One region of the Mediterraneibacter sp. 210702-DFI.3.120 genome, then DNA from elsewhere that is predicted to be linked to it. Evidence: predicted binding sites of a transcription regulator. Region 1 holds the regulator's gene; the other holds the start of a gene.
What was found. The regulator NrdR, encoded in region 1, represses ribonucleotide reductase genes. The targets are predictions, from matches to a motif close to CACAANATNTTGTG.
Positions count from the first base shown of each region.

Region 2: nrdD (anaerobic ribonucleoside-triphosphate reductase) is a predicted target of NrdR. The motif match lies at 8,982-8,995, and genes of this name have one in related genera.

Region 1 covers NZ_JAJCNG010000016.1:52-17,385, reverse strand. The annotation lists gene LI162_RS09670 (MFS transporter) at 1-541, opposite strand, end outside; gene LI162_RS09665 (zinc-dependent alcohol dehydrogenase) at 599-1,627, opposite strand; gene LI162_RS09660 (ROK family transcriptional regulator) at 1,852-2,955, opposite strand; gene LI162_RS09655 (hypothetical protein) at 3,036-3,572, opposite strand; gene LI162_RS09650 (sirohydrochlorin cobaltochelatase) at 3,661-4,857, opposite strand; cobalamin riboswitch at 5,021-5,209, opposite strand; gene LI162_RS09645 (AzlC family ABC transporter permease) at 5,415-6,149, shown strand; gene LI162_RS09640 (AzlD domain-containing protein) at 6,191-6,496, shown strand; tRNA gene LI162_RS09635 (tRNA-Gln) at 6,734-6,805, shown strand; tRNA gene LI162_RS09630 (tRNA-Pro) at 6,840-6,913, shown strand; gene dapF (diaminopimelate epimerase) at 7,058-7,888, opposite strand; gene LI162_RS09620 (ANTAR domain-containing response regulator) at 7,979-8,527, opposite strand; gene glnA (type I glutamate--ammonia ligase) at 8,603-9,937, opposite strand; gene LI162_RS09610 (carbohydrate kinase family protein) at 10,052-11,011, opposite strand; gene LI162_RS09605 (TIGR03943 family putative permease subunit) at 11,048-11,995, opposite strand; gene LI162_RS09600 (CobW family GTP-binding protein) at 12,092-13,213, opposite strand; gene LI162_RS09595 (exodeoxyribonuclease III) at 13,235-13,987, opposite strand; gene truA (tRNA pseudouridine(38-40) synthase TruA) at 14,077-14,811, opposite strand; gene nrdR (transcriptional regulator NrdR) at 14,894-15,343, opposite strand; gene LI162_RS09580 (PRC-barrel domain-containing protein) at 15,396-15,650, opposite strand; gene cutA (divalent cation tolerance protein CutA) at 15,767-16,096, opposite strand; gene LI162_RS09570 (peptide deformylase) at 16,128-16,538, opposite strand; gene LI162_RS09565 (4'-phosphopantetheinyl transferase family protein) at 16,540-17,151, opposite strand.
Region 2 covers NZ_JAJCNG010000014.1:74,487-88,708, forward strand. The annotation lists gene leuS (leucine--tRNA ligase) at 1-962, opposite strand, end outside; T-box leader at 1,018-1,249, opposite strand; gene nrdG (anaerobic ribonucleoside-triphosphate reductase activating protein) at 1,305-1,844, opposite strand; gene LI162_RS09130 (hypothetical protein) at 2,198-3,103, shown strand; gene LI162_RS09135 (BspA family leucine-rich repeat surface protein) at 3,732-4,286, shown strand; gene LI162_RS09140 (MATE family efflux transporter) at 4,498-5,838, shown strand; partial or broken gene LI162_RS16080 (transposase) at 6,022-6,117, opposite strand; gene LI162_RS09145 (zinc-ribbon domain-containing protein) at 6,107-6,553, shown strand; gene nrdD (anaerobic ribonucleoside-triphosphate reductase) at 6,791-8,950, opposite strand; gene LI162_RS09155 (alanine/glycine:cation symporter family protein) at 9,322-10,734, opposite strand; glycine riboswitch at 10,737-10,843, opposite strand; gene LI162_RS09160 (flavodoxin) at 10,999-11,424, opposite strand; gene LI162_RS09165 (DUF3793 family protein) at 11,426-12,037, opposite strand; gene LI162_RS09170 (hypothetical protein) at 12,316-12,735, shown strand; gene LI162_RS09175 (hypothetical protein) at 12,860-14,222, opposite strand, start outside.

The DNA of each region.
Region 1 (17,334 bases):
TGCTTCCAAGCCTGCTGATCAGTGGCACTGTTACGATATTGATGATTCCGATTGCGATCATTGCTGCTACGGAACGAGATGTATTGATCTTGGCACGCTCATCAATATCCTGTGTCATAGCACCGCAAAGTGTTCCATATGGAATGTTTACACAGGTGTATCCTAAGACGAGAAGACAGTATGTAATTACCATGTAAACTATTTTCGATGTATTTGACCAATCTGGGTGTGCCCAGAAAGAAAGGATCAAAAGCACTGATGTGATCGGTGCTGCCACCAACAGCCATGGACGGTATCTTCCCCATCTTGTGTTTGTTTTATCTGTTAATCCACCTACGATCGGATCATTGACCGCATCCCAGAATCTTGAAAAAAGCATTAATGCTGATACTGCCGCCATACTGATTCCAAATACATCTGTATAGAAAATCATTAAAAAGTTACTGACAAACATCCAGCTAAAGTTACATCCGACATCTCCGAAACCATATGCAATCTTGCTGATCAGAGGCACTTTTCCATTATTACTCTCGTTTTCCATTAATTACCTCCTAGTCAGAGTTTCTGATAAAACTCTGTCCTCTCTTGATTCGATCACCTATTTCTCCTGCACATTGATGATTACTTTCATCGTTGTCTCGCGGTTATCATCAATATACTGATATGCTTTCAGATAATCTTTGAATGCAAATGTCTTAGAAATCAATGGTCTTAAATGAACCTTTCCTTCATTTACAAGTTCTATACCATCTACATAATCATCATGACGATACATCATTGTGCTCTTGATATCCAGTTCGTGATCATTTGCAACTGCAAGGTCTACTGTTGCCATTCCCGCAAATACGGCAACAAGAACGATGATACTTCCTTTTCTTGCGTATTTAATTGCCTGTCCCATTGTGATATTATTTCCTGCGCAATCATAGATCACATCTGCCTTGTCAGGACCAAAGGCTTCAACCATTGCCTCGCCAAAGTCCTTCTCCATAGTATTAACGCATACATCAATACCACATTCTTTTGCTTTATCCAGACGAAGGTCGCTGACATCTGTGATCATTACCTTTGCGGCACCCATTCCTTTTGCTGCCTGTGCAACCAGGTTACCGATCGGTCCTGCACCAAGAACTGCAATATTCAATCCCTTTACATCTCCTACCTGCTTCACTCCATGCACTGCAACTGCCAGAGGCTCGATCATGGCACCTTCTTCATAAGACATATCTTCCGGAATCGGTGTTACTTTAGAGGCATCTACTGCAAAATATTCTGAAGCTGTTCCTGTTGTCTGGAATCCCATAACCTTAAGTTCCTCACAAAGGTTATATTTTCCATGGCGGCACGGATAACACTGTCCGCAGTAAACCTGTGGCTCGATCGTAACTTTCTGTCCTTCATGAAATTCTGTAACATCTTTTCCGACCTTGGCAATCTCACCGGATACCTCATGTCCCTGAGTCACCGGGTATTTTGTAAATGGATGTTTTCCATGATATACGTGAATATCAGATCCACAGATTCCAATATTCATAATCTTAACTAGTACCTGATCATCTTTCACTTCCGGAACCGGTACCTCTCTGAAAATAATTTCTCCCGGGTTTGTCATTACCTGCTGTAACATAATGTTTTCCTCCTTTATTGAATATCTTTTATTAAATGTTTTATTAAAGTAATTACATTATTGTTCAAGAAATGTATTTTGTCAATATGTTATTGTTCAGTTCTGCCTATTGCACAAGATTTCTCTATAATTTTTATGCACTTTGCGCAAAAAAAGTCCAGGGAAGAAACATGTATTAAAAATGTTTCTTCTCTGGATTTTCTAACTTTCCATCACTCTGATCGTTATAATGTTTTAATAAAGGCCTGTAAATAATATTTTGCCACACCAACTGCCGAGGCTTCTCTCTTATATGAACAAACTTTCAGGTATCTCGCATCATGCTCAAATCCATTATATTCCATTACTTTTTTCCCTAAGGTTATCATATGATCTGCAAGATATCCCCCTACTTCTCCTCCAAGAATAATATCCATATCATATGCCATTCTCAGATTTGAAATAAGGATTGCCAGATTATTAAGATACTCTTTCCAAACCTTCACAGCCTGTCCGTCCTGCTCTTCCACCTTCTTCATAAACTGTTCCAGTGTCTCTTTGGTATCATCTGTCAGCACGCTCGCCGCACAGTAAGCATCCGCACAGCCTTGTTTTCCGCAATAACATTTCTTTCCACCCGGAACAAGGATCATATGTCCAAATTCTCCGGCTTTCTGATTCGCTCCCGGAATCAATTTCCCGTCAATACAAAATGCTCCTCCGAGTGTGTTATTCAATGAAAGATACAATGCATTTCTATAGTTATTTAAATCCTCTGCCATCATTGCCGCATTGGCATCATTTTCAAAATAAACCGGAAGTGAAAAGATCTGTTCCAAAAAGCTTAAACTATAATTCTCCAATTGGAGTGCATGAGATTTGATCAGCATTCGTTCTTTCGAATTAACAATTCCCGGAATTGAAATTCCGATTCCCAAGATTCGTTCTCTGTTTTCTACATCTGAAAGAAATCTTTCCAATGCTTCGCTCAATTGTAAGTAGTAAGCAGCCTCTGTTGAAAATTCTAAGCGGATCCTTTCATATTTCTCTATCTCATAGCTCAAATTCACAAGTACAAATCCTGCATGCTTAGCAGTGATCCTTATCCCAACCGCATAACGGTACGCTGGATTAATACTGATTCGTTTTGCTTTTCGCCCGCCTGTAGATTCATATTCTCCGGTTTCAACCGCAATTCCATTAGCCAAGAGCTCATTCACATTCGACAATACAGTCGGCATACTAAGATTGAGATCCTTCGACAATTCCACTTTAGACGTTGCTTCGTGATTTATAATATAATTTACTATTTTTGATTTTGTAATATTTCTCTTTTCCGCTCCAGCCATATCCAAGGCTCCTTTTATAAATTGTTTTATAAAAGTATCTTATCCCTTCTTTGCCGGTTTGTAAAGGTTACAAATGCATTTTATTCTTCTACTTTCACCGGATTTGTCACACTGACCTTGTGATCATACCATGTTCCCTTTTTTCCGATCAATGCAAGATCAAATTCTTTGTCCAGTGCCGGAACCGGAACGTCGAATCCATAGACCTCATCAGATGTTCCATCGCTGTAATTAATAGTATCTGTTGTAGGCTGAAGCAATTCTGCGCCGTCCTTCTGTGCGTCCTCGGCAGTTCCTTCGAACAGATTGACAATATTTTTAGACACCAGACTGATATGAATTGTCATTTTCCCATCCTCTACTGTCAGTGTTCCTTTTCCATCCATTGCTTCATTCACATGGAACATAGAACTGTCCGTCTGAAATTCTGCTGTATATGTTCCGTCTTCTAGTGCTGCCTGCTCCTCATCTGCCTTATCTGCAGAATCCTCTTTTGTATCCGCCTGTTCTGTTTGTGCTTTTCCACTGTCTTTAGCCTCTGTGCTATTTCCACATCCTGTAAATACAGATGCGATCATAGAAACAGAAATTAATACCATTAATAACTTCTTTTTCATCTAAATCCTTCCTTTCATTGATTCAAAAAAGGTCATGCAATTCCCTTTTCTCTGAATAAGCATGACCTTCTCAATATCTTCTTACAAATTACTCTGCATCAATTGCAGCCTGTGTATGTGCTACATACAGCTGCTGGATTGCCTGGATCTCTCCTAAACCTGCAATCTGAGTATCAATGCTGTCAAATGCTCCTGATGCCTCAAACTGGCTCTTCCAGGAATCGTCGTCATCTCCGGCCATATCGTTGTTCGCATGGTCTCCTGCAACAACCATCAGCGGACGAAGGATTACTTTCTTATATCCTGCTTCTTTCAGTTTCTCGATCACTGCTTCGCAGGATGTATCTTCCGGTTCACCTTCTACAGTTCCGATAAATACATTATCATATCCAAGCTGTTCCATCTGTGTCTGCATCTGAGAATAGCTAACCTTTGCAGTATGAGATGTACCATGTCCCATGAATACAAATGCTGTTCCGTCTTCTTTTACCGCATCCAGACTGTCAAATCCTGCATCTTTCACTGCCTCTGCTGTGATTGCTTCTGCTACTGCTGCCTTGTCTGCATTGATAACAGTTGCATCAGCTCCTACTTCTCCAAGAAGTGGCTCTGCAATCTTAACAGATTCAAACTTATCTTTATATTCCTCTACTGCTGCTGTAAGTTCATCATACTCTGCACCATGCATCAGATGTGTTGGCTGTACAACGAGGTTCTTTACGCCATTGTCAACCGCTCTCTGCAATGCCTGATCCACATTGTCGATCTTCTCACCATCACGAGCCTGTACATGATTGATAATGATCTGTGCTGTAAATGCTCTTCTTACAGACCAGTCCGGATTTGCTGCCTGGATTGCTTTCTCAATACCACCAATATCTGTTGCACGGCTGTCATTGAAGGATGTTCCAAAACTTACTACAAGGATTTCATTTTCACCGATCTCATCAGCATTGAGCGGATCATCCTTGGATGCATCTCCTGTATCTCTTCCGAAATAATCCGGATCCGCATTCTCTCCCTCAACAAGTTCTTTCTGTGCATCTGTCAGTGCATCCCATGCTTCTTTCGCTGCTGTACACTGCTCATCTGTCTTGTCTGTTCTTTCCTGAACATAAATGTCATCGATCAGCTTCGCAACTTTATCTGCTGCTTCCTGATCACTGTCCTGTTTAGACTCTGTCTTTGTTGTGTCAGTGTTGTTGTCGCCCTTTGATCCACATCCTGCAATCATGGACACACTAAGTGTTGCTGCCAGTAAAACCATTAATACTTTCTTTTTCATTGTCATCCTCCTGATTTCTTATTCTCAGAAATGAAAACACCCTCGAGTCAAACGAGGGTACGCAAAGAAAAACCGGTGATCATTTACAATCTATCTGTAAATAATTACTGCAGTCTAAATCATTTCCTTTCGTACGGCCAATTCCTCGTGGCATGAATTCTTCATTCCTGTACTGCGAAAGGCAGGTCTCCCGGCTGATCGTTCAAATGCTTCTGCTTCACCTTCCCGGTCTCCCAGTGGTCTCAAAACACAAGCTCACGAAATACGGTGACGAGTTCGTACAGGATTCTCACCTGTTTCCCTTTTCACCAGTCCAGATTTCCCACGTCGTTCCTCTAATCATTCATAATCAGGACGCCATCATCCATCTGACTGACACCTCACGCATCTGTATTAAATTATATGTTACAATGGGGTCATTCTATCACACTTACACAAATGCGTCAAGAAATGTCATAAATTGGAAGATTTGACCTCATTTCCGACTTTGATTTCCTCAGCAAAAATGATACAATATCCCTCAGAGACAAAATTTGTAACTAAGGTGGTTTATTATTATGAAAGAATCTAATAGCCAGGCATTTCGTCGTGGTTTTCGCGATGGAATTCCGATCGGTCTTGGATATCTTGCGGTCTCCTTTTCAATCGGTATTGCCGCAAGAAATATCGGCCTGAATGCATTTCAGGGATTCCTTATGAGTCTGTTAAATAATGCATCCGCCGGAGAGTATGCCGGACTGACTGTAATTGCTGCAAACTCTCCTTATATTGAGGTCGCAATTGTCACATTGATCACAAATGCACGTTATCTTCTGATGAGCTGTGCCATGAGTCAGCGTTTGAGTCCCGACCTTTCGTTAGGACACCGTTTGCTGATGAGTTATGATATCACAGATGAACTTTTTGGAATTGCGATCAGCAGACCAGGTACTTTAAACCCTTATTATACCTATGGCGCGATGGTAACTCCGCTTCCGGGCTGGGCTTTTGGAACTATGCTCGGTGTCATTGCCGGAAATATCATGTCACCGCGTATGGTCAGTGCATTTAGTGTTGCCCTCTTTGGAATGTTTATCGCTATCATCATTCCTCCTTCGAAGCAGAATAAAGTCGTTGCAGGACTGGTTGCTCTTGCATTTATCTCAAGCTTCGCAGCAACTTGCCTGCCTTGGATCTCCACTCTGTCGGATGGTACCAGAACAATTATACTGACCGTTGTACTTTCAGCCGGAGCAGCATTCTTCTTCCCTATACCGACAGAAGATGAAACTTCAGCTTCAACTAAGCAATAATAAAAACGTAACTGTTCAGTTACTCAGAAGGAATAAAAATTATGACACACAATATTTATATTTATATTCTTATCATGGGCGGTATCTCTTATTTAATCCGCGTACTGCCGATGACCTTGATTCGAAAACCTTTGAAGAACCAGTTTCTTCAGTCCTTTCTATACTATGTACCTTATGTCACACTAGCAGTGATGACATTCCCGGCGATCCTTCATGCCACACAGTCTCCAATCTCCGGAGTTCTCGCTCTCGTTGTTGGAGTTGTAGCCGCATGGTGTGGTGCCGGACTGCTGCCGGTCGCAGTTCTTTGCTGCGCAGTTGTATTTATTGCAGAGCTTTTCTTGTAGAGTGATCTTATAGATTTTAGTAACTGTCGATGCCCTTTTTTCTGCCATTGATGCTTTTTTCGCTACCGTCGATACCCTTTTTCGTTTGGCGAAATGAATTATCTTAATTTTCTGACATTTAAGACAATTTCTTTAAAAAGTCTAACGCAAAAATATCAAAAAAGGGGTTGCATTTTTCTGTAGCTTTGATATAATAACCATGTTGTTTGAAACAAGCAACAAACAAAACTCAAGTAATGCGGAATGGTGTAATTGGCAGCACAGCAGACTCTGACTCTGTTAGTAGGGGTTCAAGTCCCTTTTCCGTAGCTGGGAATTTGCTTCGGCAAGTTCCCTATTTTATCGGAGTGTGGCTCAGTTTGGTAGAGCGCTACGTTCGGGACGTAGAGGTCGCAAGTTCGAATCTTGTCACTCCGATGTTTTAAGAGATTACAATTTGTAATCTCTTTTTTGTTATAGTCTCTTTGTTATTAAATTAATATTATAAACAAAATGCGTTGACCTCAAATTCACAAAAATGAAAATCAGTCAACGCACCATCATTATCTATTCATCAAATCTTTATTTCAGCTCCCCATCAAATACAACGGTTGCCGGTCCTGTCATATAAACTGTGTTCTTCTCCTGATCCCACTGAATCTCCAAATCTCCGCCAAGAAGCTTTACAGTTACTTCATCTTCTGTCAATCCATTCAGGATACAGGAAACAGCTACAGCACATGCTCCTGTTCCGCAGGCAAGTGTCTCCGCAGATCCTCTCTCCCAAACACGCATCTGTACAGTATGTCTATCCAGTACTTTTACAAACTCTGTGTTCACACGTCTTGGAAATCTCTCATGGCTTTCGAATTTTGGTCCGATTTCTTCAATTGGAAGATTATCAACATCATCTACATAAACAACTGCGTGCGGATTTCCCATAGATACGCAAGTCATATGATATTCTTTTCCATCCACAAGAATCGGTTCATCTACAGCTTTATCTCCCTCAGCCACAACCGGAATTTCTGCCGGTGTCAAGATTGGGCTTCCCATATCAACTCGAACCTTCGCAACTTTTCCATTTTCTACGAAAAGCTGAAGTGTTTTGATTCCTGCTAAAGTCTCAACTGTAATCTCTGTTTTGTCAGTCAGGCCGTAATCATACATATATTTTCCAACACAGCGAACTCCATTTCCACACATTTCTCCTCTAGAGCCATCCGCATTATACATGGCCATCTCACAGTCTGCCACTTCCGACGGACAGATCAGGATCAATCCATCGGATCCTATTCCAAAATGTCTGTCACTCACCTGGATTGCCAACGCTGATGGATCTTCTACCTTCTCTTCAAAACAGTTTACATACACATAATCATTTCCAATTCCCTGCATTTTTGTAAATTTCATTCTCTTCTCCGTTCCACTGTCATCACTGACAGTCCTCTCATTTGTTATTGTTTACAGCACTTCTTATTCGTTACTGTTAACAGCATCCTCTTATTCATTCATAATTGTCAGCACCATCTGTGCTGTTTCGAGCATATTGGTCCCACTTTCCATACTGCTCTTCTGTAAATATCGATGTGCTTCCTCTTCTGACATGTTATTTCGTTCTATCAGAAGCGCTTTCGCCTGATCGATTATCTTTCTCTGAGAATCGTCTCTCTTTCGTATCGTTTCTCTGCGCTTTCTTCTCTTCCTGCTCTGTGTCTGCTGAATCATTTCAACGGTATTTACCAAATCATAAACTTTGATTGGGAGTGGAAGTCCTACAACCCCATCCGGCAGTCCATCCATCCACTTATCTGCTGAAGCCACCAAAAGCATGTCAAACGTATCCGGAAGAGATTCTCGTAAATCTGTATACTGCATATCTTGAAACCGATAACCACACACGACAATTCCATTGTTCCAGTTATCAGCATACTGCAAAACCTTAGCTCCTGTCAAACATACCGCAGATACTTCAATACCCGCACGAACCAAACTATTACGGATATTTACTGCATTTTCCCTCTTTGGGAAAACGACAATAATGTTGCTCATATCTGCTCACCTCTTCCGCTAACTACTCTTCTATCAATCCGTTCTCTCTAAATGCCAAATGCCAGGATACCTGAACTACAGCCTGTAAAGATAATGATCGATCTCCCAGTCTGTCACCTGCATACAATATTCTTTATATTCTTTCTTATTTGCTTTTATGATCTTCTCGGCAAGCTCTTTCCCTAATACGCTGATCAGCAGTTCATCTTTCTCAAGCTCTGCTGTAGCAGCCCCAAGCGTTCTCGGCAGTTCTTCCACTTGAAGTTCATCTCTTCTTTCCTGCGTCATCTTCTGAATATTCTCATCAATATTCTTCGGAGGCATGATCTGATTCTTAATTCCATCCAGTCCCGCTTTCAGAAGTACTGCAAGTGCCAGATATGGATTCGCCGTAGCATCCGGACTGCGAAGTTCCAGTCTTGAATTGTCTTCTTTCTCCATAGACACACGGATCAAAGGTCCTCTTGTCTTAGCTGACCATCCCATATATACAGGTGCTTCATACCCCGGCACAAAACGTTTATAAGAATTGATCGTTGGATTTGTAATACAGGTGATTGCCTTCATATGTTTCATCAAGCCACCAATAAAATAATATCCTTCCTGACTGAGTCCGTTCTCATCCTCTGCGTTATAAAGTGCATTTGTTCCATCGTTTTTATATAAAGATAAATTAATGTGCATTCCTGACCCATAAGTCTCACTCTTCGGCTTTGGCATAAATGTCGCGTGCAGACCGTGTCGTTTTGCGATTGTCTTGACAACCATCTTAAATGTCATCAGATTATCTGCTGTAATCATCGCCTCATCGTAGTGAAAGTCGATTTCATGTTGCGCCGGCGCAATCTCATGATGTGAGGAAATAATCTCAAACCCCATATCTTCTAATGTTAAGATCATATCTCTTCTCGCATTTTCTCCAAGATCCAATGGCCCTACATCAAAATATCCTCCCTGCTCGTGAGTTACTGTTGTCGGTCTACCGTCATCATCTGTATGGAAAAGAAAGAACTCGCATTCCGGGCCAACATTCATCGTATATCCCATCTCTTTCGCCTCCGCAACAGCCTTTCTGAGTACATAACGCGGATCGCCTTCATACGGTGTTCCATCTTTTTTATACACATCACAGATCAGTCTTGCAACTTTTCCCTGCTGTGGTCTCCATGGAAAGATTTCAAATGTACTCAAATCCGGATATAAATACATATCTGATTCTTCCTCATCTGCAACCCCTTCCAAGGAAGAAACATCAAACATACAGCGGTTATCCAATGCTTTTTCAAGCTGTCCTACTGTTACCGCCATATTTTTCATCGTTCCAAAAATATCTGTAAACTGCAATCTGATGAAAGCGACATCTTCTTCCTCTACTATGTGAAAAATATCATCTCTTGTATAGTTATGCATTATTTTTCGACCTCCTTTATCATAAACTGATACGATAAAAGGGCGTTCTCCACCTAAGTTGGAAACGCCCTTGTTTCTGTGTTACATTATATCGACTGACTGTTTTCTTGTCAATTATTTCTGAATCAGTTCAAGAACTTCTTCTTTTACAGGCATTGCTTTGATCGCACCCTTCTTTGTTGTTACAAGTGCTGCTGCCGCATTCGCAAATGTCAGCATCTCTCCTAACTGTTCCTCTGTCAGATTCTCAAAATCATGATCAACCAGATAATTCAAAGAACTTCCACAGAAAGTATCTCCTGCACCGGTTGTCTCAATTGCTTTCACTGAAAATCCCGGTCTCTCTACGCGCATGCCTTTGTAATAAGCTCTACTTCCATCTTTTCCCATAGTCAGAAGAATCAGCGGAATATTGTATGTCTCCTGCAGATATGCGATTCCCTCATCATAGTCTTCCTTACCGGATACAAACTGAATTTCATTATCAGAGATCTTCAGGATATCACATTTTCCAAATCCATACTCCATCTGCTCTTTTGCAAGATCAAGAGAGCTCCACAGAGGCGGTCTCAGATTTGGATCAAAGGATACAAGGCAACCATTTGCTTTTGCTGTTTCTACCGCTTTCTTTGTCGCTTCACGCACACCTTCATGTGTCATAGAAAGTGTTCCAAAATGAAAGACTTTTGTATCTTTTACTACTTCTGGATTCACTTCATCTGCAGTAAGCATCATATCCGCTCCCGGATTACGGTAAAATGAGAATTCTCTGTCTCCATCTGGGAATGTATGTACAAATGCGAGTGTTGTATTCACATTTTCGTCAACCATCAGATTGGAGGCATCGATTCCGGCTTCCGTAATCGTATCTCTTAATAACGCTCCAAACTGATCTTTTCCAACTTTTCCTATAAATGCTGTCTTCTTTCCCATCTTGTTCAGAAGTGCCAGCACATTACACGGTGCACCTCCCGGGCAAGCCTCAAACATATTGTTTCCCTGTTCGCTTTGTCCATTCATTGTAAAATCAATCAGAAGTTCTCCTAATGCGATTACATCATATTTCTTTGCCATGAAGTTCTCCTCCTATTTCTTGTCTTATTGCTTGTCTTAATTAAAATATACCAACTCTTCAATTGGTTCTGCTGGCTCAATATTCTCTGCCTCAAGCACCGGTCCTTCTCCGCCGTATACGGACAGATTCGCATAACGCACTTTTGCACGAATTTTTACCCAGTCTCCCGCATTCAGCTTCGGCGCATAAGCGCTTCTGCAAACATATCCAAGGAAAGATGTATCATCTGCGCAGCAAGTCATTGCCATACGCCCCGGATAGAATACCTTAGACGGAAATGATTTTGGTTTCATAACCTTTGCAACAAATTCTACAACTTTTCCTTTATAGCGCTCCGGATGCTCCTGCATATCAATATACCAGATACCATAATCTTCTCTTGGAATCTCAATCACAGGTGCTTTGAGATCATATGGTACTTCGTCTTCAAAGATATTGTCTACCTCACCGTTCTCATCCTCAAAGATTACTTCTGCCTGAGGGCTTACAACCTTAACACTTCTGCGGTATCCTGCCAACGGTTTCTTATCCTCGCAACGGTTGAACAGAACAAGCTCTGCGCCCTTTACCATCTCTACAAACAGTGGTTTTAAGTTTGTCAGATACATCTGAAAAGTACTTGCATCTACCGTTGTGATCTTCTGCTCAATAGCCCATCCTGCCGGAAGCTTCATCTTCTCAAATTCACTCACCTGCCACATACCGTTATACTCGATAACCACACGTTCCGGCTTGTGCTTCTTATTCATCTCTTCCAGCCATTCTTCTGTCAGATCTTCTTTATCTTCTACAGTCTCAATAACGACACCATACTTCAGCAATTCTCTCGGATCATACTCTTCTTCTCCCTCTTCACAAAGAATCAGAAGTGTCTTGCCGTCGATCTGGAAGTAGTCCTGTGACAATGTAAAATTCAGAAACTGTGTCTTTCCACTATCAAGAAAACCTGTCATCAGATAAACCATAACATCTGGCTCTTTCATCATATCTATCTCCATTCCGTCTCCCTTTCGCAGAAGACATCTGTTATTACATAATGTTACGTAGCCCCCTATGGGGTACTGCTTTGCTTATCCTTTTTATTTCAGCTTAAATAATTCTGCAAGCTTGTCTTCGTTAAGCTCTGCTCCGATCACACAGATTCTTCCTGTGTATTCCGGTGCTCCTGTTCTTACTTCATGTTCCTCCGGAACCATATCAAAGTAAATCCACTCACCATCTGCACCTGCAACCATTCCTTTTGCACGAAGTACATTTCCGTAAGAGCCGTCCTCTTCAAGAGTCTTCAGAATTGCACTGACCTCATCCTTTGTATAAGTATGAATTGTCTCTTTACCCCAGCTTGTGAATACCTCATCTGCATGATGATGACCCTCATGATCGTGGTGATGATGGTGTCCACAGCCGCAGCTGCACTCTCCATCATGATGATGGTGCTCATGCTCATGTTCTTCATGATCGTGGTGGTGATGCTCATGTTCATGTTCTTCATGATCATGGTGGTGATGCTCGTGTTCACACTCTTCATGGTCATGGTGATGATGCTCGTGTTCATGCTCATGTGCCTCTTCAGCTACTTCTGCAAGCAATTCCTCTTCCAGAGATTTGCTTGATTCCATTGTCTCAAGAATCTTCTCACCCGGAAGCTGCTCGATTGGTGTTGTAATGATTGGAGCTTTTTCATTCAGTTCTCTTAACAGTGCAACGCTTTCCTGAATCTTCTCCGGTTTCGCTTTATCTGTACGGCTTAAAATAACTGCACCTGCATATTCAATCTGATTGCTGAAAAATTCGCCAAAGTTCTTACGGTAAATCTTGCACTTTGTTACATCTACAACTGTTGTAAAGCTATTGAGCTCTGCATCAATCTCACCCTGAACATCCTGTACAGCCTTGATTACATCAGAAAGCTTTCCAACTCCTGATGGCTCAATCAGAATACGATCCGGATGATAAGTATCTACGACCTCATGAAGAGATTTTCCAAAATCTCCAACCAGTGAACAACAGATACATCCTGAATTCATCTCACGAATCTCAATTCCTGCTTCCTTCAAAAATCCACCATCAATACCGATCTCTCCAAATTCATTCTCGATCAATACAACCTGCTCTCCCTTGTATGCGTCAGAAAGAAGCTTCTTAATTAAAGTTGTCTTTCCTGCTCCAAGAAATCCTGAAATAATGTCAATCTTTGTCATTGTTCTCTTCTCCTCTTTCTATTATTTCAAATCCAATTCAACCGGGCAATGATCTGATCCCATAATATCTGTAAGTATCTTCGCATCGTCCAGTCTGTCCTTTAAACTTTCCGAGACACAGAAGTAGTCTATACGCCAGCCTGCATTCTTCGCCCTGGCACTGAAACGATAAGACCACCAGGAATAGATTCCTGTCTGCTCCGGATAAAAGTACCGGAATGTATCAATAAATCCGGCATCCAGAAGTTCAGTAAACTTCTGTCTTTCCTCATCCGTAAAACCTGCATTCTTACGGTTGGTCTTCGGATTCTTAAGATCAATCTCTTTGTGCGCTACATTCATATCTCCAGTCACAATCACCGGTTTTGTCTCTTCTAACTTCTTCAGATAAGTACGGAAGTCATCCTCCCACTTCATTCTGTAATCTAACCTTGCCAGCCCATTCTGAGAATTCGGTGTGTATACTGTGACGAAATAAAACTCTTCAAATTCACACGTAATCACACGTCCTTCCTGGTCATGCTCCTCAATACCGATTCCATAACTCACCGACAATGGTTCTTTCTTTGTAAACACAGCTGTTCCGGAATATCCCTTCTTCACAGCATAATTCCAATACTGATAATAGCCTTCTAATTCCAGATTTAGCTGTCCTTCCTGCATCTTCGTCTCTTGAATACAGAAGATATCCGCATCTGCCTCATGAAAGAAATCAAGAAATCCTTTCTGTACACAGGCACGAATACCATTTACATTCCATGATATTAATTTCAATACGCTGCATCCTCCCTTTCAAGAGTGTTGCTGTTCACCGTCCATTCGCCAACTCTTCCGTGAATAATCAGCAACTTTCCATAACCGAATCAATAATACACCTCATCAAGGAATAACCCTCTTGCAGGTGCTAAAAATCCAGCCTGACTTCTATCTTTTGATTTCAAAGGTTCCTTCACACTCTCTATGCTTCGTGCTCCGGTTCCAACTTCCAGCAAAGTTCCTGTCAAAATCCTTACCATATGGTAAAGAAATCCTGTTCCTTCATATTGAATATTGACTTTGCTTCCTTGTCCGCAAATCATTATAGCATAAATTGTTCTTTTTGTGGACTTTTCATCCTTTTTATCTGTATATCCGGCAAACTCATACGTGCCAATCAACAATTGTGCTGCCTTTCTCATCGCATCTAAATCCAATCTCTGCGGAAAATGATATGTATATCGTCTTGTGAATACATCTGGTTTCTCCGCCAAATCCAGCTGATAAATGTATCTTTTTCCAACTGCACTTTTTCTCGCATGAAATCCATTCCTCACAAGCTCTGCATCTAAAATCCGAATATCTTCAGGTAATCTTGAATTTATCTTTTCTGTAAAAAATCCATCCTCCACCCGACCAGAAAGAACTACTGTTGCAGTCTGTCCATTCGCATGAACACCTGCATCTGTTCGTCCTGAACCATCAATCTCCACTGGATATCCTGCCACTGACGAAATTGTTCGCTCCAGAGTTCCCTGCAAAGTGTTCTCTGTGTTTGCCTGTCTCTGCCATCCCTGATATGCAGTTCCGTCATAAGCAATTGTTAATTTATAAGTTCTCATTCTCGCCTCCCGTGTAACATACTAACATTCTCCGAAAGATTGAAATCGGTTATACTCACGAACAGAGTATAACCGATTTTTATTATCTTAGAAATTTCTTCAATTCATCCATAAATGTATTCGCATCTTTGAACTCTCTGTAGACAGATGCAAATCTGACATATGCAACCGGATCCAATGTCTTCAGATTCTCCATAACAATTTCACCAATCTCACTGCTTGGGATTTCTTTCTCTTCACGATTAAAAATTGACAGTTCAATCGCATCAATTGTCTTTTGAATCTCTTCAGCCGGAACCGGACGCTTGTAGCATGCATTCAGAACTCCATTCTCTATCTTCGCTCTTTCATACTGTTCACGGTTATTATCTTTCTTAATTACAATCAGTGGAATTGTCTCTACCTTTTCATAAGTTGTAAAACGCTTACCACATTCATCACAGGAACGTCTTCTTCTGATAGAACTATTATCCTCTGCTGGTCTGGAATCAATCACTCTTGTATCTGGATTGCCACAATATGGACACTTCATATAATCCACTCCGCCTTTCCACGTATCTTATTGCCTTCATTATACACAATGTCTAATATTTTTGCAAAAACTTTTCTTCTTTAATTTCCACAAGAATAATATCCGGTCCAATCTTCTTTATACATGCAAATGGTATCACATATTCGCTATCCGTTCCAAAGAATCCACAGAACTTTGCCGGTCCCGGAACAATCAATGCTTCTATCGCACCGGAGCATACATTTATCTGCAGATCTACTACACCTCCAAGGCACTTGCCATTGCAGATATTCACAACTTCCTTTTCCTTCAATTCGCAAAATCTCATAGGCATTATTCCATGATTGCCGATATTTTCTCTTAACTATTCTATGCATGAAATCAGAATCTGTTGTATAATAAAAGAAGTCTCCTTTCTGTCTGATCGTAAGACTTCTTTTTCCCTTAAAAGCTTGTCCGATAAATCGGCAATGCATTGATTACCGGTTCCTCATATGGATGTATCTCTTTAATTGCCTGAATTGTTTCATCCACTTTTTCTGTAAATACAGTCACTTCAACTTTCACTTCCGGCTCACAACTAATCTCTCCTACATTTCCAATGTAAGGAGAAGTTCCATCTAATGGTCTCCAGTAACTGGTGACCTTGGAGCAGGACATACAGGAATCATAATTTCCTATATGACCGGCATCTACTGACTGCAATGCTTTCTGTAGCTGCGAAATATGTGTTTCTGGAATAAAGATTTCTAATTTGCAATACTTGAAATCCATGCGACACACCTCCTCAATGCACAAACAAAATTTATATCAAAATCCCATCGCAATGATCTATTTCATGCTGAATGATCTGAGCCGTCCATCCACTGTATTTTTCTCTTTTCTTTTTGAAATTCATATCCTGATATTCAACTTCTATTTCCTGATAACGTCTGCAGCTTCGCACTCCATCCAATGACAGACAACCTTCTTCCGTCTCATAAGCGCCTGTGCGTTTCACGATTTTCGGATTAAACATAGCAATATTAAACAACCCCATATTCACTGCAATGATTCTCTTTTTTACTCCGATCATATTCGCAGCCATTCCTACACAGCCTGCTTCATTTGCTTTCAGTGTATCCAGCAGATCTATTGCCACCTGCTTATCCGCTTCTGTTGCCAATTCTGATTTCTGATTTAAGAAAAATATGTCTCTCATAATAGGCTTAATCATACTATTTTACTTCCTTTCCATTCCCTGCAAACCATTCTGTTTCTATAGAAATTTTTTCTTTTGTCGCTAAGCTTACATAATATTCATCTATACATCTTGTCTCAATAAAATATTCCTTTGCTTTTTCATTTTCCCATTCTTTGCTAAATCCAATGCCTTTTACTTTCAGCTTCGCTTCTAGTTCTGTCCATAATTGAGTAAATATCCGGTCTTTTTCCTCCCCACAAAGTTCAGAGATTGCATTTTGTATTTCATTCGAAAATATCTTCTTCGCTGTAGCTTCATGATACGGACGCACACGTTCAATATCAATGCCTACTTCCTGATCAGCAATCGCTAGAACTACATATTTACCGCTATGTGACAGGTTAAAATGTTTTCTCGCATCCACAAGCATCGGCTTCCCATTTTTATTCATTACAAGCTGAGCATCATTTTCTACACCTAAATACTCTTTTAAAAGATATCCCGCTATCAGCTCCTGTTTTTTATCCGTTTCTCTCTTATGCTTCTGATACTTTTCAACATATCTTTGTGCTATCTGTGAGAGAATCCACTCTTCATTACTTGATATTTTTTCTATATCAGCTATTATGATTCTTCCCTTGGTCATTTATTGTCCCATCTTTTCTATATACTTTTTTCGAGAATGCCACCAGCATTTTTGCCGTGAGACACACAATCCTCACCTGATATATACATATAGCAAAATCTTTTCTTTGTCAAGAAACTTGATTTTTTTGCAAGAAAAAAACAGCGCTTTCGCACTGCTTCTCATTCCTGTCTATATTCCATG
Region 2 (14,222 bases), on a different contig from region 1:
GCTCCATTCAGTGGGTTGATCGCATAGCTTCCTGTGAAAACTCCTGTCTTCTCTTTGTCCTGCATACGGTCAACATTGGACTTCATAGATGCATCATAAATATATTTCTCTACTGCATCTCTTGTCTCATCTGTTGCGAGAGATGCTGCCAGTTCGTGCTCAGGAGCAAGTACCATAAATGTAGCTCCGTGGAGTGTATCCGGTCTTGTTGTATAAACAGTGATCTTCTCATCTCTTCCTTCTACCGGGAAGTCAACTTCTGCACCGTAAGATTTTCCGATCCAGTCAGCCTGCATCTTCTTAACTTTCTCCGGCCAGTCAAGTTTATCAAGGTCATTCAACAGACGATCTGCATATTTTGTAATACGAAGCATCCACTGACGAAGGTTCTTCTTTGTAACCTCTGCACCACAACGCTCACATTTACCATTCACAACCTCTTCGTTCGCAAGACCTGTCTTACAGGACGGGCACCAGTTGATCGGGAACTCTTTTTCATAAGCAAGACCTTCCTTGAACATCTTAACAAAGATCCACTGTGTCCACTTGTAGAACTCAGGATCTGTTGTATTCACTTCCATATCCCAGTCATACAGTGCTGCGATATCATTGATCTGTCTCTTAATGTTCGTGATGTTCGCCTCTGTTGATTTTGCCGGGTGAACGCCCATCTTGATCGCATAGTTCTCAGCCGGAAGACCGAATGCATCCCATCCCATTGGATGAACGATGTAGTATCCCTGCTGTAATTTATAACGGCTCCATACATCAGAGATTACATATCCTCTCCAATGTCCTACATGAAGACCATTTCCTGATGGATACGGGAACATATCCAGGCAGTAATATTTCGGTTTCTTGTTTCCGTCTTTTCCGTTTCTTGGATTGACCGGTGTCTCTTCCCATTTCTCACGCCATTTTTTCTCAATGGCTTTGTGATTGTAAACAATCTTTGTACCCATGTACTTAATTCCTCTCTTTCATCAATATAAAGAAAAGCCTCTTCTTCTCATATATCCAAGAGACGAAAAGGCTTTAATTCCGTGGTACCACTCTTATTCATCTGACACAAAGTCAAATGCACTCATTCATTCTATAACGGGAACTCCCGCCTCCGGCTAATCAATATAATATCTTTTCACCGAAAGAACTCCGAGGTCAGTTCAAAGTCTGTGCTGCTGTCTCACACCTGCCGACAGCTCTCTGAAAGGCATCTTTTCCTTCTACTACTCCTCATCTGCGTTTTTACAATATACCTATTCATTATAAAAACTATGCGAATATAAGTCAAGGCTTTTTTCCGCTTAAAGTCCTCTTTTTATTGCCGGTTTCCATTCTACAACCTTGTCTTGTTCCAGTGATTTCTTCACATCGATCAAACGCTGATTTTCCGAACCTCTGAACAACAATGTAATATTTTTCTTATCTTCCTCAAATCTTCCATCCACAAGTACGTCCAGCATAGAAAGCATCTCATCCGTATACTCACATCTCGCCCTGCTTTCTTTCTTCAGTTCCTCATCGAACAAATAACCGCTGTAACACCAGATATTCTTCTCCGGATAACGTTCCTTCACTTTTCTTAAAAGCTTCACAAGCACTTCCTGATTCTCCGGTTCGAATGGTTCGCCACCAAGCAATGACAGTCCATCAATATAATTCGGCTTCAACGCTTCCAGAATCTCTTCTTCTGTTTCTTTCGTAAATTTCTTTCCATAATTAAAATCCCATGTCATACTGTTAAAACATCCCTTACAATGATGCCTGCAGCCTGACACGAAAAGGGCAACACGAACACCCTCTCCATTTGCAATATCACATTTTTTGATTTCTCCGTAGTTCACTTTGAATCCTCTTTTCCACTTATTCCAAAATACATTTTGTATCATAGCATTGATTGGAATTTTCTTTCCATTTATCCCTATCATACCATATCTTTTCATCTTTTGCTATCTTAAGTGATGCTGCTTAGAAGTAACAGTTCATTATCGAAAAGCATTGAATATTGTACATAAATATGTTATCCTGTTTCAAAGCATATTTTCTAAAACATCTAAATTCATATAAAAGGTTTCATTACAGGTAGAATACACCTGTCAAATCAGAAAATTCATGCTTTTAAAATCCATTATTTAAAGCAGAGGTTTTCTGATGAAGGGATAACTTCTGTGAAAAATCACATAAGGAGGTCTCTTAGATGAAACAAAAGAGAAAGCAATTGCCGGAAGAACAGCAACCGGCAGATGAAAAGCTGCTTCAGTGGCATCCTGCATTTTATGCAGACTTGCAGATTGAATTCAGAGAAGAAAAAGAAAAATTAAAATTTGAACGGGAGTATCTATTAAGTTCAAAGCCAATGGCAATTGATGTGTTGATCATTAAAAAGAAGGATGCGGAACCTATCCATAAAAATATTGGGAAAATATTCCGTAAGTATAATATCATCGAATATAAATCACCATCCGATTCCCTTTCCGTGGACGATTTCTATAAGGTATATGGATATACAAATTTTTATAAAGCAGATACAGGGAAGGTAAATGAAATTCCGATTCAGGAGCTGACGATCACCTTAGTATCAAAACGATATCCAAGAGAACTGATCCGACATTTGAAAGAAGTACGCCACTACACTATTGATAATCCGGAAGAAGGGATTTATTATGTAATTGGAGATATCTTACCGATTCAGATTCTTGTAACAAATCGATTATCGCCGGAGAAAAATCTTTGGTTATATAGTTTGACAGATACACTGGAAGACATGTCTGTTACCAGACAGCTTTTAGAGGATTATAAAAAGAACAAAGAGAATCAGCTGTATCAGGCTGTTATGGAGATCATAGTAAAAGCAAACGAGAATCGGCTAAAGGAGGGGAAACGAGATATGTGTAATGCGTTATTAGAATTAATGAAAGATGAATTAGATGAAAAAAGAGAAGAAGGGATAAAAGAGGGCATAAAAGAAGGGGAATCTCTTGGAGAAAACAGGATCAATCAACTGATTTTGAAATTGTCCGAACTTAACAGAACTGATGAGATTCTCAAAGCAGCTGCAGACCGAGAATATCAGAAAAAATTATTGAAGGAGTTTGGGCTTTAAAAAAGTCCAAACTCTAGGGATGGCACTCATTGACTTGCTGAAACTTTACATCCGTATCATCATATTATGTTTGTTTAAAAAGAGCCTGACGATTAGTCGTCAAGCTCCATTTTTACATAACTTAAAAATCGTGAACTATATCAATTTTGCTACAAAAGTCAGCACCCACAAGGGTTTACGTATAAAGTTCACTATTTTTTTAATTAGACTTTATTGCAAAATAAACTTTATGATTCCACTTCATAATGTTTATTTTTCACCTACTACAATAAAGAGAATATTATGTTCATTCTCTTTGCAAAAAAATGTAATCTTTTCAGAAATATCAAATCCTACAACATACTCTTTTTCTTGTTCGATTATCTTCCATATTAATATAAGGAATATAATGCGAAAGTTAGGATAGATACAATGATCAGAGATAGAACAAAATAATTAGATTGGAAATGGTAGCAAGTTGATAGTTGAAAGGAGAATTTATTTATGAAATCAATGTTGGAAGAATACGGCAAGATCGTTGTTGTTTCTATTGTGATCGCGATCATGATCGGGGCAGCTGCGTTACTTCGGGGGGCAAATTGAACTGCCGTTCCAGAAGATTACCAAATTAGGAAGTGATGAAGTATATGTGGCAACAACAGGACGTCCAAAACCACCAACAACAGTAGATCTGTATGTTTGGATTTATATTAATAAAAATAATGAACTTGTAATATCTAAGAATAAAATAACAGCACCAACTGATGCACTTTTAAAAGAAAAATCAATAAATGTTCGTAGTAATGGATTAGCAAGAGATGGTTCATTTGATTCAAAATTAGTAAAGAGTGTCAAATTTGCAGAAAAAATAAGACCTATATCGTGTAGAAATTGGTTTTATGGTTTTACAAATTTAGTAGAAGTGAAAAATATTGAAAATCTGTATACAGATAAATGTGAAGATATGTACTTTATGTTTTATAACTGTTCTTCATTGAAAGAAATAAATCTAAAATATTTTGAAACAAGTAATGTTACAGATATGAGATGTATGTTTAGTAATTGTTCTAGTTTGAAATACTTAGATTTAAGTTCTTTTGATATCAGCAAGTCAAAAGATTGTAATTACATGATGGATACAGGCACTTCAACAACTATAAAGGCAAATCCAGATTCTATTATATATCTGTATTTTAAAAAATAGCAATCAAAAACCCCTCTCAGGCGCTATGCATAATAATTTCAACAACATGCTGCTTATAGCAGGTATTGATAAATTTATATCATTCTGATGAAATATTATATTTTATTTTTCACGTTAATGATGTAAAATTATCAATGTAAATATCAGGGCATATTCGAATAATCATTTCTAAACTTTTTCAAATATGCTCTGGAAAGGAACTTTTATACTAATGAAAACCAAGATTCAGGATATGACCTCCGGTTCACCGGGACGGTTGATCATTCTTTTTGCAATTCCCCTGATGCTGGGAAATATCTGTCAGCAGCTTTATACAATGGTGGATACCATGGTTGTTGGCCAGGTTGCAGGTGTGGAGGCTCTTGCCGCACTGGGTGCTGTTGACTTTCTGATGTGGGTTGTCACAGGAATATCCACAGGACTCACTCAGGGATTTTCTATTCAACTCTCCCAGTATTATGGGGCAAAGGATTTCGAAAATCTGCGTAAATCTCTGGCTCACAGTTACCGGCTGACCGCATTCATCGCAGCCGGAGTATTGATTCTCAGCCAGTCATTTGCTTCGCTGGTATTAACAGGGCTGCATACACCTTCCAATATTATCGGAATGTCTCTGTTATATCTGCGCATCATTTTCTGTGGAATCCCCGCCACAGCAGCCTATAATATGTTTGCCTCTGCTCTAAGGGCTATGGGAAACAGTAAAACACCGCTGACCGCAATGATCATCGCATCTGTGCTGAATGTCTCACTGGACATCCTTTTTGTGGCAGGCTTCGGATGGGGTGTGGCAGGAGCAGCAATCGCAACTGTGATTGCACAGAGCTTCTCCGCTGTTTACTGTTTCCTGATTTTACGCAGAATTGATATCGTTCATCTGACCAGAGCAGATTTTATGCCTGCCTCCGGCATGAATGCCCGCCTGATGAAGCTTGGTATTCCTGTTGTATTTCAGAATATCATCATCGGTGTGGGCGGTCTGGTAGTCCAGTATGTGATCAATGGCTACGGTTTCCTTTTTGTAGCAGGATTTACAGCTACAAACAAGCTTTATGGTCTGCTGGAAATGGCTGCTATTTCCTATGGATATGCCATCGTTACCTATGTGGGTCAGAATCTGGGAGCCGGAAAGATTGACAGGATCAGAAAAGGCGTCCGCAGCAGTATGCTGCTTTGCCTGCTTACCTCACTGATCATTTCTGCTGCCATGTTTTTATTTGGAAAAAATATTCTCTCACTTTTCATCTCAGGTGAACCGCAGCAGACACAGCAGGTATTGGCAATTGCTTTTAAATACCTTTCTATTATGGCTGCCATGCTCTGGGTTTTGTACTTCCTGTACGTGTACAGATCTGTACTTCAGGGGCTGGGAGATACCTTAATGCCTATGGTAAGTGGTATGGCTGAATTTGTCATGCGTATCAGTGCTGCACTAATCCTTCCCCATTTTATCGGACAGGACGGTATTTTCTTTGCAGAGATTGCAGCATGGAGCGGAGCCACTGTGATCTTATGCATCAGCTATTATGTACGGATGCATAAATATCATTAAAACAAAACAGGGAGCTGTCGGTAAATAACGTTTTTTAGAGCTGACAGCACCAAACAAAAATATCCTGACAGTTACAGAGCTTTCTGGCTCTGCAACTTGTTCAGGATATTTTTATTTTGATAAATACTTTCTGTTTTTGGCCGCAAAAAATCCTTGTTTGGATTTTTTCAGCCGCATTTTTTTCTAGGCAGTTTTTCCTTCAAATTTTCTCAGTTTTTCGTATAAAAAACGATGATATTTATTTATATTTCTTCCAATAGCATACAGCATGAATTCTTTTGCTAAATACCCTGACATTGCTACTTTATGGAGTGACCAAAATGAATTAACTGCGGATGAAGTCCGACCCAATCACAGATCTGGTGCTTGGACTTGCCCTACTTGCCATAACGATTACAATGCTGAAATCATTGATATGGTAAATGGAGATGCTGACTGTCCGTATTGTTCAGGTCGAAAAGTTATCCCTGGCAAAACATCCTTCGCGGCACTTCATCCCGATCTAATGAATGAATGGAATTGGATTAACAATTATGTATTAGTTAATCCTGATGAGATTACAGAAAAATATTCAACTAACGTCTGGTGGATTTGCAAGCGTAATCCTGATCACGTCTATGAATTAAGTGTTTCTGAAAAGATTTTATACAAGAAACGTCATCGTGAAAGCTGTCCTTATTGTAAGGGACGAAGACGCAAGAAGCGACTATTTTAATTTTAAAGTGTAAAATAAAAAGGAATCATAATCTGATTCCTTTTTATTATGTACATTTTCTAATGATTTTAGTGATTTCTATTTTTAAGTTTTAAAGCTAATTATGTACATTTTTGATACTTTTTCTAAATATCTGTTTTTAGGTTTTAAAGTTCATTATGTACATTTTCGAGCTTTTTTGTTAAAAAATTTTTTTTGGTTATGCACAAAATTCCTGTTACAAATACAATTGTGATTCTACAGATGCAGAACTCTCTCCTTGATCTCCTGCGTTCTTCCCTGATTCCAGAACTGCGTTCCGATATATCCGCAGGTACGTCTTGCAACATTCAGTGTATCCTGGTTGCGGTTTCCGCAATGCGGACACTCCCATACGAGCTTTCCTTCCTCATCTGTTATGATCTGAATCTCTCCGTCATATCCACATTCCTGACAGTAATCACTCTTTGTATTGAGTTCCGCATACATAATGTTGTCATAAATGAAACGGATGACCTGAAGTACGGCTGCAATGTTGTCTTTCATGTCCGGAACTTCTACATAGCTGATGGCTCCACCGGAAGAAAGTGCCTGGAACTGAGATTCAAACTTCAGTTTTGAGAAAGCATCAATCTCTTCTCTGACAAATACATGATAGCTGTTTGTAATATAACTCTTATCTGTAATTCCAGGAACAATGCCAAATCTCTTCTGCAGACATTTTGCGAACTTATAGGTTGTACTTTCAATCGGTGAACCATAGATACTGAAAGCAACGTTCGTCTCCTCTTTCCACTGGTTACATGCATCGTTCATGTGCTTCATAACATCCAGTGCAAATGGTGTAGCATCCGGATCTGTATGGGATTTTCCTGTCATATATTTCACACACTCGTAAAGTCCTGCATATCCAAGAGAAATCGTTGAATATCCTCCATAGAGAAGTTTATCAATCGGTTCTCCCTTCTTCAGGCGGGCAAGTGCTCCGAACTGCCACAGAATCGGTGCTGCGTCAGACAGTGTTCCTTTCAGACGGTTGTGTCTGCACATCAATGCGCGATAGCAAAGTTCCAGTCTGTCATCAAAGATTTTCCAGAACTTATCCATATCTCCACCGGAAGAAAGTGCAACATCAACAAGGTTAATCGTAACAACTCCCTGATTGAAACGTCCGTAGAACTTGTAGTTTCCGTTCTCGTCTTTCCATGGGCTTAAGCAGCTTCTGCATCCCATAACCGGGAAACAATTTCCTTCTTTAAGCTCTTTCATCTTTTTCTCGGAAATGTAATCCGGAACAAGACGCTTTGCAGTACACTTTGCTGCAAGTTCTGTCAGATAATAATATTCGCTTCCTTCTTCGATATTATCTTCTTCCAGAACATAGATCAGTTTCGGGAATGCAGGTGTCACCCATACTCCGGCTTCATTCTTAACTCCCTGATAACGCTGACGAAGTGTCTCTTCGATAATCATCGCCAGGTCTTTCTTCTCTCTCTCGTTCTTTGCCTCGTTCAAATACATGAAAACTGTAAGGAACGGTGCCTGTCCGTTAGTTGTCATCAGTGTGATCACCTGATATTCGATTGTCTGGACACCCTTTGTGATCTCTTTCTTCAGTCTTCTCTCTACGATCTCATTGAGCACATCTTCCGGATATTCCATTCCGACCAGTTCCTGTTCGCTGATCACTTCCTTGCGGATCTTCTCTCTGGAAACATCTACAAACGGTGCCAGATGAGCAAGTGAGATACTCTGTCCACCATACTGGTTACTTGCAACCTGGGCAATAATCTGAGTTGCGATATTACATGCTGTAGAGAAGCTGTGTGGTTTTTCAATCATTGTACCACTGATCACAGTTCCGTTCTGAAGCATATCCTCCAGATTCACAAGATCACAGTTGTGCATATGCTGTGCATAATAGTCAGAATCATGGAAGTGGATGATTCCTTCTCTGTCTGCCTCCACAATATCATGTGGGAGAAGCATTCTTGTTGTCAGGTCACGGCTGACCTCTCCTGCCATATAATCTCTCTGTACGCTGTTGACTGCCGGGTTCTTGTTCGAGTTCTCCTGCTTTACATCCTCGTTGTTGTACTCAATCAGTGACAGAATACGATTGTCTGTTGTATTCGCCTTACGTACGAGGGATCTCTTATAACGATATCTTACATACTTACGTGCAAGTTCAAAAGCTCCGGTAGCCATAATCTGATTCTCTACCATATCCTGGATCTCTTCTACGGATACTGCACGATTCAACTTGTTACACTTGAATTCCACATATTCTGCGATATCTTCAATCTGGCTGTCTGTCAGCGTACGCTCCCCATTATCCTTATCCGCTTTCGTCACAGCAACCACGATTTTCTGTATATCAAATGTCTCTTCCGACCCATTTCGCTTGATAATTTTCATTGATCAGTCTCCTCACTTTTTCTTATTCTTGCACGATATCTTGTGTTTTATCCGTTTCTATCGTGCTGTCTGATACTTATTCTAATACAAAATATAGTATAATGCAATCCCCAAAACACAGTATCATGTATTTTCAGAACATCTGCTACATTTTTTGAGTTTTTCATTTAACTGATAATCTTTACTCCATCTGTTATACAAAATCAAAACTGTCTATGAATTATCTGTCTACTCATTCTCCTTTCACACCTGCGGAAAAGGCAGCCAAACAGTCCTTATTCAAGGACTTTGGCTGCCTTTTCTTTCGTTTTATTTCAGGTAATAATTCTATTTATTTTTCGAATTCACAGATAATTCGGTCAATTCTTTTTCTAATAAGATCCGTTATGTTTTGCATGGAAATCTCTTGTCTCTTTGACGATCACTCCGTTCAATGCAAGAAGTGCGATCAGGTTCGGGAATGCCATCAGTGCATTGAAGATATCTGCGATATTCCATACTGCTTTTACTGTCATATAAGGTCCAATGAATACTGCAAGGATATACAGGATACGATATCCCATTACAACTCCTTTATTTCTGTTAAACAGGTATTCCACGCATCTCTCGCCGTAATAGTTCCATCCGAGAATTGTTGTGAATGCAAAGAATACAAGACACAGCATCAGGGAGAATGTCGCTACGAACGATGGGAATGGAAGTCCTTTCTGGAAAGCATCCATTGTGATTGCCACACCTTCAAGTTCCGGGTTCAGCCAGGAACCGGCGATCACGATAGAAAGTCCTGTCATCGTACAGATTACGATTGTATCAATAAATGTTCCTGTCATAGACACAAGTCCCTGACGGACCGGTTCTTTTGTTCTTGCTGCTGCTGCTGCGATCGGTGCACTACCAAGTCCGGACTCGTTTGAGAAGATTCCTCTTGCAACACCTTTCTGCATTGCTACGAACACGGATCCAACCGCTCCTCCTGCAAGTGCACTTCCTGTAAATGCAGATTTCACGATAGAAGCCAGTGCTGCCGGAACAGCTGTGATATTTGTAATAATGATGATTACTGCAAGTCCTACATAAAGAACTGCCATAAATGGTACGATAACTTCTGATACTTTAGCAATTCTCTGGATTCCTCCAAGAACTACAAGACCTACGCATAATGTCAGAATTACTCCTGCGACTACAGTTGCCCAAGAATAATTTCCTCCAAACAGGGAAACTGTATGTGCCATATCCGGGTCGAAGAAGTTCTTAACCGCTGATGCAATACTGTTTACCTGTGTAAATGTACCGATTCCGAAGAGACCAACTCCGGCTCCGAAGAATGCGAAAATCTTCGCAAGCCATGTCCACTTCTTACCCATTCCGTTTTCAATATAATAGAATGGTCCGCCAAGTACATGCCCGTCTTCGTCGATTGTACGATATTTGATTGCCAGAAGACCTTCTGCGTATTTTGTCGCCATTCCAAAGAATGCCGCGATAACCATCCAGAACAACGCTCCCGGACCACCAAGTGCGATTGCTGTTGCAACACCTGTGATATTACCGGTTCCGATAGTTGCTGACAGAGCTGTACAAAGTGCCCCAAAGCTGGTCACTTCTCCGCTACCGTCTTCTTCATCTTTAAACATGAATTTGAAAGCTTTGCCAAGATGCCTGATCTGTACAAGACCAAGTCTGGCTGTTAGAAAGATACCTGTTGCCATGATGAGGCAGATCAACGGAAGCCCCCACACAGCATTGTCGATTGCAGTGATGATTTTGTCGATTTGTGCAAACATTTCTTTATTCCTCCATCCTTTTGCCTGAGAGACTCGCGGCATGTAACTGCATCCATGACCGCTTACACCTTCGGCGCTCTTTTTAAAGAGACTCTCCTGAGTATTGCTGTCATTCACGTCAGATGTAAATGACAGCAAGTTTTCTCTTTCGTGCTTTAACACGATAAAATTAAGAATAGCACTATGTTATAAGAAATGCAATACGTTTCAAACATTTTTTCAATTAAGAATACTAATATTTATTAATAAACATTAACAATAAGATTATTCTGCCAGCTCTTTTCCTGCTGCCTTAAGTTCTTCAAGTACGTCATCCTCCGGAGCCTCATTTGCGATGATTCCTTCTTCACAGATCAACTGTGCCCCAGCGTTTTTCATGCGGTCTGCCCAGTCTCTCATCCATTCTCCGTCTCCCCATCCATAAGAACCGAACAGAAGGATCTTCTTCCCTGATACATAAGATTCCAGTTCTTCTACAAATGGTTCCATCTCAGATTCTTCAAGCACCTCTGCCCCCATTGCCGGGCATCCAAGTGCAAATGCAGCTTCTTCTGCCACTGTTTTTGCATCTGCATCCCCTACTTCCAGAAGTTCTGCTTCCTGACCTGCCGCTTTGATTCCTTCGGCAACCGCCTCTGCCATTGCCTGTGTATTACCGGTTCCACTCCAATATACAACTGATATACTCATTTTATAAATTCCTCCACTTTCTTTGATTCAATGCAATTTCACGGATGTTTTTTCCATCCAGATACTCATTCACCGCACAAACCTTTGCGCGGTCATATTCATGAAAAATCATTCTCGCTTTTTCAGGATTACTATATACTTTCCAATATCCTGTCATAATAAAATCTCTGCCTTCTTTTTCAATAAAGCTCTGCACATCTGCCGTCGGATATCCGAGAAAAGCTCCAATCTCATGTGGGAATCCAATTCCTTGTGCAGTACACTCGCAGATACGTTCTGACAGATGTGCCAGCATTTCCTCGATATTGCTTTCCTTATATCCGTATTGTCCAATCAGTTCGCGGAGTTTTGGCTGGTTCATATATTCTTCCAGCTCTTTGGGGCGATAGAAAAGGACAAGGCATTTCCCCTCTGAGCAGGATAATTTATAAAAATTGATCTCCATCCCGGAAAACATTTCTTCCAATTCAGAATATGATTCATTTTCCATTGAAATCAGGCCAGATACTTTAAGCCCTTTCAGAAAAGGCGCACACTGTAATATAACCTGAAATCCAAGCCTCACCTTCCGGTCTTTATTTTTTAGATAGTAGGATAATACTTCCGTCGGCATATCGTTCTCCTTAGTTTTATTTTGAGAATTGTTTTCATTCAAGTGTTATGTTAACATAAATGAAAATGATTTTCAATACAGTTTTTGAGAACTTTTCTCATTACCATGATGGCATCTTGCTGCTTATTTCTTATGGTAATTCCGCATAAAACTTTTTCAAATTTTAACACTTTTTTAGTTGTTACTCACATATCTTTAGTGTATAATGAATTTATAAATATTTGAGAGGTGAGAAAATCTCAAACATTATACACACTTACATAAAGGAGAGATTCGCCATGGTAAATTTAATCACAGGCCCAAGAGGCAGCGGAAAAACACAGCAGATGATCGATCTTGCAAACGAGAAGGTTAAGACTTCTTCCGGTAATGTCGTATTTATTAAAAGGAGCAGCAAAGACACTTATTCTGTAGATTTCAATATCCGTGTCATCAAGATGGCTGATTATCCTGACATCCTTACCTTAGAAGAATTCGTAGGTTTCCTCTATGGTATGGCTGCTGGCAATCACGATATCGAGGCTGTTTTCATTGACAGTATCTTAAAGCAGGCTAATATCACATTAGAAAGTCTTCCGACATTCATCGAGAAATTAAATAAGATTTCCGAAGATGCTAAGATTGACTTCTACCTCAGCGTCAGCGCAGATAAAGCTGAGATTGCAGATGTTGACACACTTGAATGCACAGTTCTGTAAGCATTTACAGCGTAGTGTAACACAGGATTCGCCCTTCTGGGTCTGAACAGTTACAATAATTTTAGGAATTAAAAAAGAAGTACTTCCGTTCTCCGGTTGTACTTCTTTTTTTCGCTTCTTTCTCTTATTCTGTCTGTGCAGAATCCCCTGCCGTATCTTCTGCCTGCTCTTCTTTCGCAGCTTTTGTGCTGATCTGTTCACTCGCTTTTCCATTCAGGGAAAGAACTGTATCCACCTGCTCCCCCTTCTTATACTCAACTGTGACTTCATCTCCGACATTAAACCGGATAATATCAATAAAATCTACAACAGATACATCAAAGATCTCATCCGAACCTTCAAGCATGATATAATAATGAGAATCACCGTCTATAACGCCCTGGGCGATCTTTGTGATCTTAGCTGTCAGTGTCTCTACGGATCTTGTATCCTCAGCTTCTGTCTTGATCCCGTTCTTATACATCAGATTAGTGTAAGATTCCTCGCATTCACTGACCGTATCTCCAATTGCAACAATCTGATATTTCTGCACATTTACCATCGCATACTTCTTCACCAGACCGGCATCATCCTTCAGTGCAATGAAATAGGTCGGTTCACCGGAAATATTTAAAAGCAGTGGAAATGTTGCCGTATAGTGCAGATTCTGTACCTGCCCTTCTGCGGAAGACATCGCTGAACTCTCTGTTGCTCCTTCAATCTCATAGAACTTTGTCTCCATTGTTCTCTGATTCATCAGAACAAACCCTACATTCGACTGGTCTCCGGTAATCGAGGTAACACCTGTGTATACCCATACATCGTCATCGATTGCAAGATAATTGTATCCGTCAGTTGTATTCAGGCAGTCTTTCTGCCCCAATACACTATTAAAGAAACCATGTTTCAATGTTCCGTGATAATTATAAAGCTCAACTAACAGATCTGCGGAATATACTCTGTCAACCCACTGTGGGACATCCTCAACTGCATAATCCTTCGTTTCTCCTGTGATTGCATTGCAAAGTACAACTCTTCCGATTGTTGTTCCACCGAATAATCCGATATTGTACTTCTTCACCGGGCAGATCCAGTACGGAACCCCGTCTTCATCAATTTCAAAACTCAGATCATTAAAAATATAGGTCGGATAGTTAAATCTCAGATGACGGTAAATATTTCTGTTAAAATGATCACTTGTCGTGTACTTCATCCCTTCACTCAGTTTTACGAGTTCCGTATTCTGTGTTGCCATATCAATCTTGATATAGGCCGGGATTCCTTCTCTCATGTTCGTAAACCATTTGATCACGCTGGCATATTTCAAAGGAGAAACTCTCACCGGCTGATCCTGATAGTTGATCTGGGAATACAGTTCATCTACCTCGAACTGGGATACCATATCTACCATACTTCCCATCTTCCTGTCACCGAGAAGCTCTGCTGAATCCTTATCCAGCAATGGAATCTGATCAAAAGATAATTCTTCGATATCTTTCGTAAATTCT